Regions from separate parts of the Fictibacillus sp. 23RED33 genome, predicted to be linked through region 3. Evidence: riboswitches for the same ligand, from Rfam matches in the RefSeq annotation. Region 3 holds a riboswitch; each other region holds the start of a gene.

Region 1 (4,905 bases), on a different contig from region 3:
TCAGATCAAACATTTAATACAGAAACGAACGAAGGTTTAGTACTTGCTGACTTTTGGGCACCATGGTGCGGACCTTGTAAAATGATCGCTCCTGTTCTTGAAGAAGTAGATCAAGAAATGGAAGAAGTAAAAGTAGTTAAGCTTGATGTTGATGAAAACCAAGAAACAGCTGGAAAATTCGGTGTTATGAGTATTCCAACCCTACTTGTATTCAAAGACGGTCAAGTGGTAGATCAAGTTGTCGGTTTCCAACCGAAAGAAGCATTAGTTGAACTATTGAACAAACATAAATAAGGTTTATCCAAAAAAGCCCGTTGCTCGGGCTTTTTTTTGTGCATTTTACAAACTGTTCAATATTTTCTAGGAAATATTGTCGATAAATGAAAATATGTGGTATTGAAATCACGATAGTATTATGAACACGATGATACATGATATGATAATAGAAAAGACTGCTATGAGTGAAGGGGGGAAGAAATTGACCTCTATTTCTGTAAAACAAAAATTAATGTTGCTACCAGATCAACCTGGCTGCTATCTTATGAAGAATGAGTTTGGGAAAGTTATTTATGTTGGTAAGGCGAAAGTGTTGAAGAATCGTGTGAAATCTTATTTCTCGGGGACACATGATGGTAAAACGCAAAGACTTGTTAGTGAGATCAGAGATTTTGAATACATTGTGACTTCTACTGAGATGGAAGCATTAGTTCTAGAGATGAATTTAATTAAAAAGCATGACCCTCGTTATAACGTTATGCTAAAAGATGATAAGAGCTATCCATACTTAAAAATCACTGCTGAAAAACAACCAAGACTTCTATATATACGGAAGATAAAAAAAGATGGCGGAAAATATTTTGGTCCGTTTGTGAATGCTTATGCTGCCCAAGAAACGAAAAAGCTTTTAGACCGTATTTTTCCACTTCGTAAATGTGATACGATGCCTAAAAGAGTGTGTTTGTATTATCATATCGGTCAATGTCTAGGTCCTTGCGTATATGATGTTACAGAACAAGAAAATAAACAGATGGTAGATGGCATCGTGAAATTTCTTAATGGCGGCTATCAGGATGTTAAAAATGAGTTGTCAGAAAAGATGCTCGAAGCCTCTGAAGCATTAAACTTTGAACGCGCAAAAGAGCTTCGAGACCAGATACAGCACATTGAAGCTGTTATGGAGAAGCAAAAGATGATGACAGCAGATTTAGTCGATCGAGACGTTTTTGGTTATCATTTCGATAAAGGATGGATGTGTGTACAAGTCTTTTTCATTAGACAAGGAAAAGTGATTGCTAGAGATATTTCGGTCTTCCCTTTTTATGGAGAAGCGAATGAAGACTTGCTAACCTTTATCGGTCAGTTCTATCTGCAAAAAAATCACCTTCTGCCTAAAGAGATTCTCCTTCCACAAGAAGTGGATGCAGATCTTGTATCGGAACTTCTTCAAGTGAAAGTGTTGCAACCAAAAAAAGGACAAAAGAAAGAGCTTGTGGAGTTAGCTACTAAAAACGCGTCTTTAGCTCTTCACGAGAAATTTGCCCTGATCGAGCAAGATGAGGCGAGAACGATTAAAGCCGTTGAGAACCTTGGTGAGAGAATTGGGATTGCTGCACCTTATCGTATTGAAGCGTTCGATAACTCGAATATTCATGGAACAGACCCTGTTTCTGCCATGGTTGTTTTTGTTGACGGAAAACCGTACAAAAAGGATTATCGAAAATATAAGATCAAATCTGTGGAAGGTCCAGATGATTATGCTTCCATGAAGGAAGTTGTTCGCAGAAGATATACAAGACTATTGAGAGAAGAAGGAGAGCTTCCTAGTCTTATTCTGATCGATGGCGGAAAAGGGCAAATATCTGCGGCTCAAGATGTATTAGAGAACGAGCTTAACTTATTTATTCCAGTAGCAGGTCTATCAAAAGATGAAAAGCATAGAACCTCACAGCTTTGGATTGGGGATCCTCCTGAAATGATACACTTGCCTAGAAACAGTCAGGAATTCTATCTTCTGCAACGAATTCAAGATGAAGTTCACAGGTTCGCGATCTCCTTCCATCGAAAAGTTCGCTCTAAAAGCATGTTCGAATCAACATTAGACAGCATCGCTGGAATCGGTGACAAACGCAAAAAGATGCTGCTTCGCCACTTTGGATCGTTAAAAAAGTTAAAAGAAGCTTCTGTTGATGAGATTCAAGCAGCAGGTGTGCCTAAACCAGTAGCCGAGCTTATTGAAAAAGCATTTTTATCAAATGAGTAGTTGCAGCTATTGAGTAACTTTGTTAAAATAAATCCAACTTTATAAATATGCCATGCTTCGTATGAAGTGATGGTAGAGGAGCAAGAACCAATAGTAACCCATCTGAAGAGAAGAAGCTCTAGTGATGATGGTGGAAAGGGGATTCTTGCCGAAGTGTAAAAGGACTTCTAGCCTTTTATGCTGGACCTGTATTGAAGAAATACAGAGCTGTCACACAAGTCCCCCCAGGGTTTGTGTGGAGGACTATCTCACGAGGGGGAACAAACTTGGCTTGCTACGGATTATAGCAACAATAGGGTTTTTCCTTATTGTTGCTTTTTTGTATTTACTTTCAAAAAAAGAAGGTATACGTGCACCGTCAACAAAGTCTTCTAATAAAAGAGATAGAATCTTACAACAAGAAGGGATTGGAGTATATGGGGAGAATCGTTCAAAAATTTGGTGGAACTAGTGTAGGCTCAGTTGAGCGAATACAAAATGTTGCAAAACGAATCATCCATGAAGTAGATGCAGGAAATGAAGTCGTGGTTGTGGTTTCAGCGATGGGCAAAACAACGGATGAACTCGTAAAGCTTGCTACAGATATCAGTCAGAACCCTTCTAAACGGGAAATGGATATGCTACTTACGACGGGTGAACAGATTACGATCGCCCTATTGACGATGGCTCTGCATCAAGAAGGATATAAAGCTCAATCATTAACAGGATGGCAAGCGGGTATTCAAACCGAAGATGCCTTTTCAAATGCAAGAATACTAGACATCGATTCAGAGCGCGTGTCTTCTCTATTAAAAGATGGCCATATCGTGGTTGTCGCAGGTTTTCAAGGGCTGATTCCTGAAACAAAGGATATTGCAACGCTTGGCAGAGGTGGATCTGATACAACAGCCGTTGCGCTAGCGGCAGCTTTAAAAGCCGATCGATGTGACATCTATACCGATGTGACGGGTGTATATACGACGGATCCGCGTGTAGTGGATTCAGCTAGAAAACTACCTTCGATCTCTTATGATGAGATGTTAGAGATGGCGAACCTTGGTGCTGGCGTTTTACATCCGAGAGCGGTTGAGTTTGCTAAAAACTATAGTATTACATTAGAAGTAAGATCTAGCATGAGTGAAGAACGTGGAACATTAGTTGAGGAGGAAGTGTCTATGGAACAAAATTTAATGGTTAGAGGTCTTGCGTTTGAAGGAAACATAACAAAAATTACGGTCTCTTCAGTTCCCAATGAAATACACGCGTTAGCGGAACTGTTTACTATTTTGGCATCGAACGGCATCAATGTAGACATCATCATTCAGAATGTCCTAAATGAAGAAAAAACGAATATTTCGTTCTCGATTGAATCAAACTCATTATCTGCTACACAAGAAGTACTTGCTGCGCATCAAGGGAAATTAGGATTCGAATCGATCAGTTATGAACAAGGTCTTGCAAAAGTGTCAATCGTTGGCTCAGGCATGATCTCAAATCCTGGCGTTGCCGCTAAAATGTTTAAAGCTCTCTCAGACGAAGATATTATGATAAAAATGGTAAGCACTTCTGAGATTAAAGTATCAACCGTCGTGAAACAAGAAGATATGATTAAGTCGATAGAAACGCTGCATGATGTGTTTGAGCTAGATGCTCGTGTTCCCGTTCAGAACACATAAGACCAAACATTGAAAAAAGCCGGCAATACGCCGGCTTTTGTTATTCAATCATATCTTTTTTGTCCCATTGAACAGTAATAAAAACTTTGTTTCGTTTTGTAGATTCTAAAGCTTCTGTTGTGCATTTTTTTTGCAGCTGAACTTGTTCAGCGAGGAAGCCTGCTTCTAGGCTGAACGTTTGATGATTGAAGTTTTCCATTCGCTGCAAGATCAGTTGAGAGTTTAAAGAGAAATTCATCTCAGTTTTCGAAGCTTCGATCATTTCAAGAGTGCCCCAACCTGCTTCAACAAAAAAAGCGTGAACTTCTTCCATCGTATGTAAAGGATATTTTCTAGCCAAGTGTCTTCCTGCCCAATAGAGAATATTTCGTTCTTGTTTGCCAAGAAGTTCAGGCAACAAATCGCTTCGAAGGATCTCATACCCAAAAGCTGAAACAGAAAGCTGTTCTACAGGGGTATTATCATCCTTTGTCTTTTGTTTAAACATTCTGCATCCCTTCTTTCTAATTTTTATTATAACGGGAAAGCGGTTTAAACTCTATAGCAACTATCGGTATTTGTCGAAAATCTTAAACCTCCAAAAGCGTTGATGTATCAAGAAAATTTACGTATTTAGTTGTTAGCGTTTTCTTGACGGTGTCAAACGATGGGAGTAAAATGGACATGTTGCTAGTTAATTAAGCTAATTGTTTAACACTCATCCTCTAAAAGAGGAAACTTAAAACGCTTACATGTGGAGAGGAACAAAGATTAGCAGCCAGAGAGAGGCTAAATTTGAAGGGGGCAAGAGAATGGCTGGCAGTAGAGATTTTATTAACAGAAGGATTCATTCATTATTAGGAGTAATTCCGATCGGGATTTTTCTCGTACAGCATCTAGTTGTAAACCATTTTGCAACGAGGGATGCTGAAGCATTTAACAAAGCGGCGCATTTTATGGAAAGTTTACCTTTTCGTATTTTCCTAGAAACGTTTGTCATCTACTTACCTA
Region 2 (4,905 bases), on a different contig from region 3:
TTCCGCCTGGGAACTCATTAATAATTGCTGGGAATACTTCAAAGGCTAGTCCGATTCCGCCTTTTACAACTTCATCAACCGGCAGACCTTGTTGCATCGCCATGAATCCTAAAGCGGCAAATACACCAATACCTGCAAGTAGTTCGAATCCTGAGTTTGCGAAACCTGTAATAAATGCATTATTGTTAATATCTGATTTCTTAGGCAGATAGCTTGAGTACGTTACCATGATTGCAAATGCGATCGATAATGAGAAGAAAATCTGACCGTAAGCTGCTACCCACACCTTACCATTATTCATCATGCTCCAATCAGGTGTGAAGAATGTGTTCAAACCTTGAGCAGCACCATCGAGCGTTACGGCACGAATAACAATTAACGTAAACATAATAACTAAAGCTGGAATAAAAATTTTGTTAAAACGCTCGATTCCTTTCGATACACCTTTATAAAGAACAAGAAGTGTAACGACCCACACGATTAGAAGTGCGATCAGAATACCTGGTACGATACCACCCAAGTCACCAGGCGTCTTGCTTAATTGAAGGACTTCACCGTAGAAGAAGTCAGAAGGCTTGTCTCCCCAAGTTAAGTTTAATGAGTAAATAGAATACTTAATCGCCCAAGCGATGATAACCGCGTAATAAGTAGAAATAACAAATGCTACAAATACTTGCCACCATCCTAGCCACTCCGCTTTTTTGTGAAGTCGGAAATAAGAAAGTGGAGCAGATCCACGGTACTTATGACCTAGCGTAAATTCTAGGATTAGTAAGGGAATCCCTGCCGTTAAAAGTGCTATAAGATATGGGATGAAGAATGCTCCTCCACCGTTCTCATAAGCAACCGCTGGAAATCTCCAGATATTGCCTAGGCCGATTGCTGAGCCGACCGCTGCTAATATAAACCCATAGCGGCTTCCCCATTGCTGCCTATTTTCCATTGTTGTATCCCCCTTTTTATGAAGTCGAAAAGTTTACAATTGTTACTTTTTTCTGATAATTCTGTGTTCAGTATATTACATAACATGAAAACCTGTCAAAATGTTTTTAGTTATTTTGTCGGAATAAGGGGGAAAAAGTCGTATAAATATAAGAAAAAGTGCCTGGTTAACTACCAGACACTTTCAAAAATTAAGCCTTTAAAGATTGATCACTAATGCTATTTTTACTAGATACTTTTTTAATTATGAAGAGCGCTAAGATAAATATTACAGCAGATGCGAAGAGGCCGACCCAAACACTTTCTGTGAACCCAAGGGCAAGATAACCAACGGCAGACACTCCAGCAGCCACTAGGCTATAAGGAAGCTGGGTCATGACGTGATCAATGTGATGACTTCCCGCTCCTGTTGAAGAAAGGATTGTAGTATCTGATATTGGGGAACAATGGTCACCAAAAACAGATCCCGCTAGTACTGCAGCAAGAACAGGAAGCATTAACTCAATATTTGTAGAAGCTGAAATTTCTGCTGCGATCGGTAGCATTACTCCAAATGTACCCCATGAAGTTCCTGTCGCAAAAGCCATTAGCCCTGACAGTACAAAAAGAACAAACGGCAGATAAGCTAAATTCATATGCTGATCAACTAACCCTGCTAGATACGTCCCTGTTCCTAAGCTATCGATGATAGAGATGATCGTCCATGCAAAAAGCAAGATCGTAACAGCACCGATCATAGACTGAATACCGCGTCCCAGTCCTTTTCCTAATGATGCAGCACCCATCTTCTTTGGAAGGAAGAACAATATAGCAGAAGCTAAACCAAGCAGACCACCATATACTAATGATTTTGGTACATCGGTATTCTCAAAAATAGATAAAAGTGTGATGGCCGTTGGTTCTTCTAGCCCCTTCACATTTTGAATACCTGTATAGATCATGAATCCAACCGTTGAAATAATCAAGATTACGATTGGCCAAACAAGGTCTCCTACTTTTCCTTTGTCACTTTCTTCGAGCTTAATACCTTCTCCAATTGCAGCTTTTTTATCAGCTGCAATCACTTCTCCTGTAGCAAGAGCTGTTTCCTCATGTTTTTTCATCGGTCCAAAATCAAGTTGAAAATACGCTACAGCAAATACTAGGATTAACGCAAACACTGCATAAAAATTCATTGGAATCATTTGAATAAAAGCACTAAACGCAGACATATTTGTGATCTCATGTGTAGCAAAGATCGTTCCGATAATACCGATAATGTACGCTCCCCAACTTGAAACAGGTGAGATTACACACACTGGCGCTGCAGTTGAATCAAGGTAATATGCCAGTTTCGCACGCGAGATGCGGTGTCGGTCAGTAATAGGTCTACTTACATTTCCGACAGCCAACGAATTAAAATAGTCATCAATAAAAATGACGAGTCCAAACACAACCGTTAAAAGCTGTGCACCTCTTCTCGTTTTCACTCTAGAAATGGCCCACTCTCCAAAAGCTCGGCTTCCACCTGCTAAAGAGATAATGCTCGTCATCATTCCTAAGATTAATAAGAACAGAAGAATATAAACATTCCACTCATTTAATGCACCGTCTGAAATAAAATGCCCTTTCACAATAGTACCAATTTCTTTCAGTGTAGCTACAATACTAAAATCGTGAAGCAATAGGGCTCCCGCTAGGATCCCAGCTCCTAATGAGACTAACACTCTTCGCGTTAGAACAACCATCAAGATTGCCAATACGGGTGGTATTAACGAATAAATCGAATTCTCAATTTCCATGATGTTCCTCCTTCTTTTATTTAGCCATCGATATTGAGGAGTTCTTACAGGACGTTGAGGAAAAAAGGACAAAATAAAAAGCGATCAATAGACAAGGAAATAACCTGCTATCAATCACTTAAGTAATTTATGGTTTTCCTCATCGATCAGTAGTCCTCCACTGCTTTTAATTCCCAAGCAGTGACAGTTTTACACTTGTTTAGTGTAAACCCAGCAAAAGTGAACAGACGGTTTACTTTTGCTTCGGCGGAAGTTCCTTTCCTTTTTCTTCACAGACGTCACTCTCTGAAAAAGTACTTATAAAATCCGCTCCTCTACCCCATCGGTGATAGGCTTAAAGACATATAAAATTTTAAATTCAATTTCAATTATAACAAACCAGGACGAATGGTCAACCTAAACAGGATTTGTTAAATGAAGGAAATATATTTATTCTGCTGCTTCTTCCCCACTTGTGTCTTCTGATGGACTATCTTCAGAAGGCTCCAATTCATCATGAGATTCCTTTTCTTTTAAGTCTGGTGTAATCGGCACAGTCGGCTGAATAGGATCTCCAGATTGATTATAATAGACAGGGACTTCCCCTTTAATAAACTGTGCTGTTATCTTTATTGGTCTTTTTACAACAGTCGTTTCTGTCGCAAAAGGAATAACGATCCTCGTTTTCACTGTGACTACAATATCAATATTGATCCACGTATTGTTGATCCCTGAATTCTCTATTTTCTCTTCGATATCTGTGTTCGCTTCACCAATCAACATAAATTTGATAGGAATTTTCGGCCCTAAGTTAGCTAGGAGAGAGTTTCTTGTTGCTTGCCCAAGAGGTATTTCCATAATAACACCCGGTTCGTTCTTATAGGCTGTTATTCCTAACTCATCATTGGTTATTACTTCGTGTGCTTTTCCTTCTTCTATTTCCTTCAGGTATTTTTGAACGACTTTTTGTGACTGGTTGGCAACCTGGTTGACTACACTCTGATTGATTCCAGCAAAGACTACATTTCCTTCTGTATCGGTCTTATATTCGATGATGTCATTCATTTCCGAAGGCCCTAAAATTTCATTGTCGATCGCTTCACTTATTGCAAGTGCGGCGATTTCTTCCGTTTTCTTTTGAGCAATCAACATAAGTGTTGGTTCGATCCCTTTGTTTACAAGCCATAGCCCTTGAATCGTTATAAAAGTAAACAGAATAAATGAGATCAATAGTACAAATCGGAATGGAAGTGGCCCTTTTCGAAGTTTCATTTTTCTGCGCTTAAGCAAAAGGTAACCCCCCTTTATCTACATATACATATGTATGCAGACAAGAGGGGGGCTCATTCAAACTTTATGGTTTTAATTTTTTTCGTAGACTACAAAATCGTGATGATATTTGTTCTTTTCATCTACAACACCTGGTTTACGGGAAACTTCCTTCCATTCCTCACGATTGATTTCTGGAAAAAACGTATCAGCATCAAAGGTGTGGTGGATCTCTGTGACATACAAGCGATCTGCAACAGGCATGAACAGCTTAAAGATCTCCGTTCCCCCGATCACACATAGTTCTTCTGTTTCTTTTTGAATGACTTCGTGGACAGAATGAACGACCGTCGTTCCCTCAGCTTGATACTGCTCATCTCTTGTTACCACGATATTCTCTCGACCAGGCAAAGGCTTCCCGATAGATTCATACGTTTTACGACCCATCACGATCGGCTTTCCCATCGTTACGTTTTTAAAATGCTTGAGATCGTTAGGCAAGTACCACGGTAGATCATTGTCTTTACCGATCGCGCGATTTTCATCCATCGCTACAACAAACGAGATCATACGCTCACCACACCTTTAATATGTGGATGTGCCTCATAGTCTACAAGCTCAAAGTCATCGTAAGTGAAATCAAAAATACTCGTCACGTTTGGATTAATCTTCATCTTAGGAAGAGGCTTTGGCTCACGAGTGAGCTGCAGCTCTACTTGTTCAAGGTGATTGGTGTAAATGTGCGCGTCCCCAACAGTGTGAACGAATTCTCCTGGTTTAAGTCCGGTCACTTGAGCCACCATCATCGTTAACAAAGCATATGACGCAATATTAAAAGGCACACCTAAGAAACTGTCTGCTGAGCGCTGATAAAGCTGGCAGGAAAGCTTTCCATCGGCAACATAAAATTGAAACAATAAATGACATGGTGGCA
Region 3 (4,905 bases):
GCAATCTTTTGAGTCGATAGCTCTTCCACTTTCGACTAATCTATTGAACGTATGTTTATTAAAAGCTAGTGTGACTGAAGAAGAGTGGTCTTTAACAACTGGAGTGGATGAAAAAATCGTTCATAAGCACTCTTTAAGAGACCGATCTACGGTTATTGATGAACGAAATAGACAAAAACTCATAAAAAACAGAAATGTATAATTGCCAAAAACATAAAAAAAGCTTCGGAGTAATCCGGAGCTTTTCTTATTTGGAACTTATTCTTCCCAAACTTTAACTTCTTTCATTACATCGCCTTGTTTAATACGAAGTACTGTTTCCAAACCTTCTGTAACTTGTCCAAAAACAGTATGAACACCGTTCAAGTGCGGCTGTGGCTCGTGTACGAGGAAGAATTGGCTTCCGCCTGTATCGCGGCCAGCATGCGCCATTGAAAGAGACCCCGCTACGTGCTTATGTGGGTTCCCTTCTGTTTCACAAGGAATAGAATAACCAGGGCCGCCAGCTCCAGTTCCTGTTGGATCTCCACCTTGAGCTACAAATCCAGGGATAACACGGTGGAACGTTACACCGTTGTAAAAGCCTTCGTTTGCAAGTTTTTCAAAGTTTTCTACTGTTCCAGGTGCTTCTTCTTGGTATAGATCAAATACAATTTTTTCGCCGTTTTCAAATTCAATTGAACCTTTTTTCATAAAAAACAGGCCTCCTTCTACTTCATTCAACTACCATTGTACGGTTAAATGTCTGCTCCGTAAACTAATTTACACAAAAACATTCGTTTTTAATGGAACATCATTCTTGATGAGGTCTTCATATGTTTCCCGCTTCACTACAAGCTGTTCTTCACCGTTCTCTACAAACACAACTGCTGGCCGCTGAATGCGATTATAATTGCTCGCCATACTGTAACCGTAAGCTCCCGTACAGGAAACGGCTAATAAGTCGTTATCACAAACTTCAGGAAGTTCAATATCCCAGATTAACATGTCGCCACTCTCACAGCATTTTCCTGCGATTGAAACGGTTTGTGTTGGTTCTTCGTTCATCTTATTCGCTACGAATGCTTCATATTTAGCTTGATAGAGTGCAGGACGAATGTTATCTGTCATCCCACCATCAATGGACACATAATGCCTAACTCCTTCGATCTCTTTTTGAGAGCCGATCGAATAGATCGTCGTACCCGCATCACCTACGAGTGAACGTCCTGGTTCAATCCAAAGTTCAGGCAGATCTTTCCCTTCAAAGTGAATCATCTGTTTCTTCACTTCTTCAATCATGGCCGTAACGTATTGTTCAGGAGAAAGCGGTGTATCCTCTGACGTATATTGAATACCGAATCCGCCTCCAAGATTTACGACACTTGGAAAATAGTTAAAGTTTTCTTCCCACTTTTTAAAATGGCCGAACAACTTTTCAATCGCCAGAGTGAATCCTTCTGTTTCAAAGATTTGAGATCCAATATGACAATGAATCCCTAAAACGCGAAAGCCTTCAAATGCAAGTACTTCTTGAAGTGCTCTGTCTCCTTGACCATTCCCTAAATCAAATCCAAACTTAGAATCTTCCTGACCTGTAATGATGTAATCATGGGTATGGGCTTCAATTCCTGGAGTTAAACGCAGTAAGATGTCTACTTTTTTGCTAAGCTTGCTGCTCAGCATTTTTAATAAGGAGATCTCATGAAAGTTATCTACTACAATACAACCGACTCCAGCGGTAAGTGCAAATTCTAATTCTGCTAAGCTCTTGTTGTTTCCATGAAAATGAATTCTTTCAGGTGGAAATTCAGCTTGAAGTGCCGTATAAAGTTCTCCACCTGAAACTACATCCAGACTTAATCCTTCCTGTTCGATAAGCTGAAACATGGCGATGGAAGAAAAGGCTTTTGAGGCATATGCTACTTGATATCCTACCCCATTTTCCTCGAATGCTTTTTTAAAGCCTCTTGCTCTATTTTTAATCAAGGACAAATCATACAAATATAGCGGTGTTCCGTATTTTTTCGCTAGATCTACCGTATCTAAACCACCGATCCATAGATGTTGATTATCTCCAATTTTTGATGTTCCGTGTAAATTCACAAGTAATCCCCTCTCGTTGTTGATAGAGAATTCAATCCCGACAAATACAAAAGACAGCCGCAACTAAGGCAGGCTGTCAAAAACCGTACCCTCATGTCGGAATAGCTCTCCACTACAGTTGTAGTGACAGTCCGTTGCTTGTTCAGCAACGGCCCAGCATAAAAAGAGATGGAACTCTTTTTACACTTCGGCAAATTGACCTTTCAACATATTTCATCGTCATCCATGAACTCCATATGCTACTCATTCGTTTTGCGCCTCTACCTCATATGAGGCATATTTAATTAGTTATGAATTTAACACAATTTTCAACAATCAGCAAGGGACAGATTAATTAGTTGGCTGTTTTTTGGTGTTCTGCGGATGTACAATGCTAGGTCGAACTTTTGATAGCGGAACAGCTATTCGAACGACAATCTGTAGAAACGCTTTTGGATTAAACGGTAAGAGCGGCCACAAGTAAGGTGTGTTCAAATTTTTGATCGTTGCCATATAGAGAACCAACAATGTGAATCCGATAATAAATCCTGGCACTTTAAACAACATAACCATCGCAATCAAGAAAAGCCGCAGGACTTTGTTTGCGATACTCAGCTCATAACTTGGTGTGGAGAAGGATCCGATCGCCGCTATCGCAACATATAGAATAACTTCAGGTACGAATAATCCTACATCTATTGCGATCTGCCCGATTAATACGGCTGCGATCAGACCCATGGCGGTCGATAGTGCACTCGGTGTATGGATGGCCGCGAGCCTTAATATATCAATCCCGATCTCCGCAAAGATTATCTGAAGAAACAGTGGGATGTTCGTGTGTTTATTCGGACCGATAAAATCAATGAAAGGCGGTAATAATTGCTCTTCCATCGAAAACAAAAGCCACATCGGTACTAAGAATACTGAAGCCATCATGCCTGTAAAGCGGGTCCATCTTAAAAAAGCACCTATAAATGGAGTCTGCCTAAACTCTTCTGCATGCTGTACGTGATGAAAGAGTGTAGTAGGTGTGATGATAACACTTGGCGATGTATCTGTGATGATTAATACATGACCTTCCATCAAGTGCTGTGCAGCAACATCTGGTCTTTCTGTATACCGGACTAAGGGAAACGGATTCCAACCTTGTTTTACAATAAACTCTTCGATCGTCTTATCTGCCATTGGAATCCCGTCGATCTCAATAGAGTTAAGCTCTTTTCTAATAAGGTCAACGAGGCCGGGATCTGCCACATCTTGAATATAAGCGAGACATACATCCGTTTTAGAGCGTTCACCCACTTGAAGAATTTCGTGTCGTAATCGTTCATCTCGTATACGTCTTCTTGTAAGAGCAGTATTGATGATAATATTTTCCGTGTATCCATCACGGGCTCCCCTTACCACTTTCTCAATGTCCGGCTCTTCTGGTGATCTTCCTGGATAACTTCTTACATCCACAACAAATGCTTCTTCTTCTCCGTCAATGAATATAACGATCAGACCTGAAAGCATGCGGTCTACAGCTTCATCTAACGATTTCGTAATCTCTACTTGCTGATGTGCGAGATGATTATGTACAAGATCTTTTACTTTACTCGGTGCGCGATGACCATGATCCATATCCATTAGTTCGCGGTAGATCATGATGATGAACTCACTGTCGCAAAGTCCCGTACAATAATATAGCTGAAGTTCCTTTTTTAAGACAAAGATCTTTCTGACACCAACATCAAAACTCACACCAATACCCAAACGCTCTTTTAAAAACCTTTCCGTATCTTCAATGTTCTTACTAATCGGTGTTTTATTTTTTTCGGTTGCCAATTGATTCGCTCCTTTCTAAAATAAGTTGAATCGCTTTTACTGTAATTGGAGCTCCCTTTTCAACAGAATCAAAACCAGCCATTTTTCCGATATCCCCGACACCTACTATGAAAGGAAGGTTTAATTCATCGAGGATATAGACGGTGTCACCGTTAATCCTGCCTGTTTCAAGATCTGGAATTCCACTCTTATCAATACCGAACTCTGTTAGTTCTCCATATCGATCCATAGAACAGTGAACTTTTGTCCATTCTGTAAAATGCGTTTTGGAAGCTACGGCCACAGCACCAATCACATCAATATCTTTCTGCTGATGAATATATCTCATCGCTTGTTCTCCTGGACCTTCTCCTTTAAAACCACAGTCATCAAACATTACAAGTACAGGGTCATGTGGTGTTTTTCGGATCATCTCTACAAGCTCTATACCGCTTTTTCGTGTTGGATTTCCCCATGATTGTGATATACAGCGTCCTCCAACTTGTTTAGCCGCATGCTCTACGACCCGTAGTGCATACAGATCTCCATCCGTTATGAAAATGACCCGTTTTTTCACCATATGATCACCCCTTAGGTTCAAAGATGACTGCTACTAAAAATCCAAACAAAACAGCAGATGAGATTCCTGCAGATGTTAACTCAAAGATTCCCATGGCGATTCCGATAAAGCCATGTTCCTCTGCTGATGCCATCGCTCCGTGCAAAAGGGAGTGACCAAAACTGGTAATGGGAACAGTAGCTCCAGCTCCTGCAAATTTGATCAAGTTATCATAGATACCAAAAGCATCAAGAAGTGCCCCAATTACTACGAAGGAAGTCGTTACATGAGCCGGTGTCAGCTTCATTACATCCATCATCAGCTGGCCAACAACACAAATTGCTCCACCTACTAAAAACGCCCAAAAAAACTCCATCTTATTGTCCTCCTTCCGCTCGCTCTAAAACCACGCCGTGAGCAACCGTTGGAATACTTTCTTTTTGCTGAACCATTACCGGGTTTAATAATGCACCCGT

The links. Region 3 has a riboswitch for lysine ahead of lysA (diaminopimelate decarboxylase). Riboswitches for the same ligand answer to the same signal wherever they lie in the genome.
Region 1: it holds a riboswitch for lysine, as region 3 does, so the genes downstream of both, IHV09_RS16450 (aspartate kinase) here and lysA (diaminopimelate decarboxylase) in region 3, are expected to answer to the same signal.
Region 2: it holds a riboswitch for lysine, as region 3 does, so the genes downstream of both, IHV09_RS19620 (Na+/H+ antiporter NhaC family protein) here and lysA (diaminopimelate decarboxylase) in region 3, are expected to answer to the same signal.

The regions. Positions count from the first base shown of each region.
Region 1 is NZ_JACZDX010000005.1:104,048-108,952, reverse strand. Features, by position in the region: gene trxA (thioredoxin) at 1-294, shown strand, start outside; gene uvrC (excinuclease ABC subunit UvrC) at 509-2,260, shown strand; lysine riboswitch at 2,326-2,514, shown strand; gene IHV09_RS16450 (aspartate kinase) at 2,677-3,915, shown strand; gene IHV09_RS16445 (YslB family protein) at 3,956-4,402, opposite strand; gene IHV09_RS16440 (succinate dehydrogenase cytochrome b558 subunit) at 4,707-4,905, shown strand, end outside.
Region 2 is NZ_JACZDX010000009.1:4,705-9,609, reverse strand. Features, by position in the region: gene IHV09_RS19625 (sodium-dependent transporter) at 1-943, opposite strand, end outside; gene IHV09_RS19620 (Na+/H+ antiporter NhaC family protein) at 1,134-2,723, opposite strand; lysine riboswitch at 2,866-3,048, opposite strand; gene yunB (sporulation protein YunB) at 3,153-3,992, opposite strand; gene IHV09_RS19610 (dihydrofolate reductase) at 4,065-4,541, opposite strand; gene IHV09_RS19605 (thymidylate synthase) at 4,538-4,905, opposite strand, start outside.
Region 3 is NZ_JACZDX010000003.1:200,069-204,973, forward strand. Features, by position in the region: gene IHV09_RS12825 (DUF309 domain-containing protein) at 1-202, shown strand, start outside; gene IHV09_RS12830 (peptidylprolyl isomerase) at 259-693, opposite strand; gene lysA (diaminopimelate decarboxylase) at 763-2,085, opposite strand; lysine riboswitch at 2,180-2,356, opposite strand; gene IHV09_RS12840 (spore germination protein) at 2,416-3,891, opposite strand; gene IHV09_RS12845 (stage V sporulation protein AE) at 3,872-4,450, opposite strand; gene spoVAE (stage V sporulation protein AE) at 4,455-4,805, opposite strand; gene spoVAD (stage V sporulation protein AD) at 4,807-4,905, opposite strand, start outside.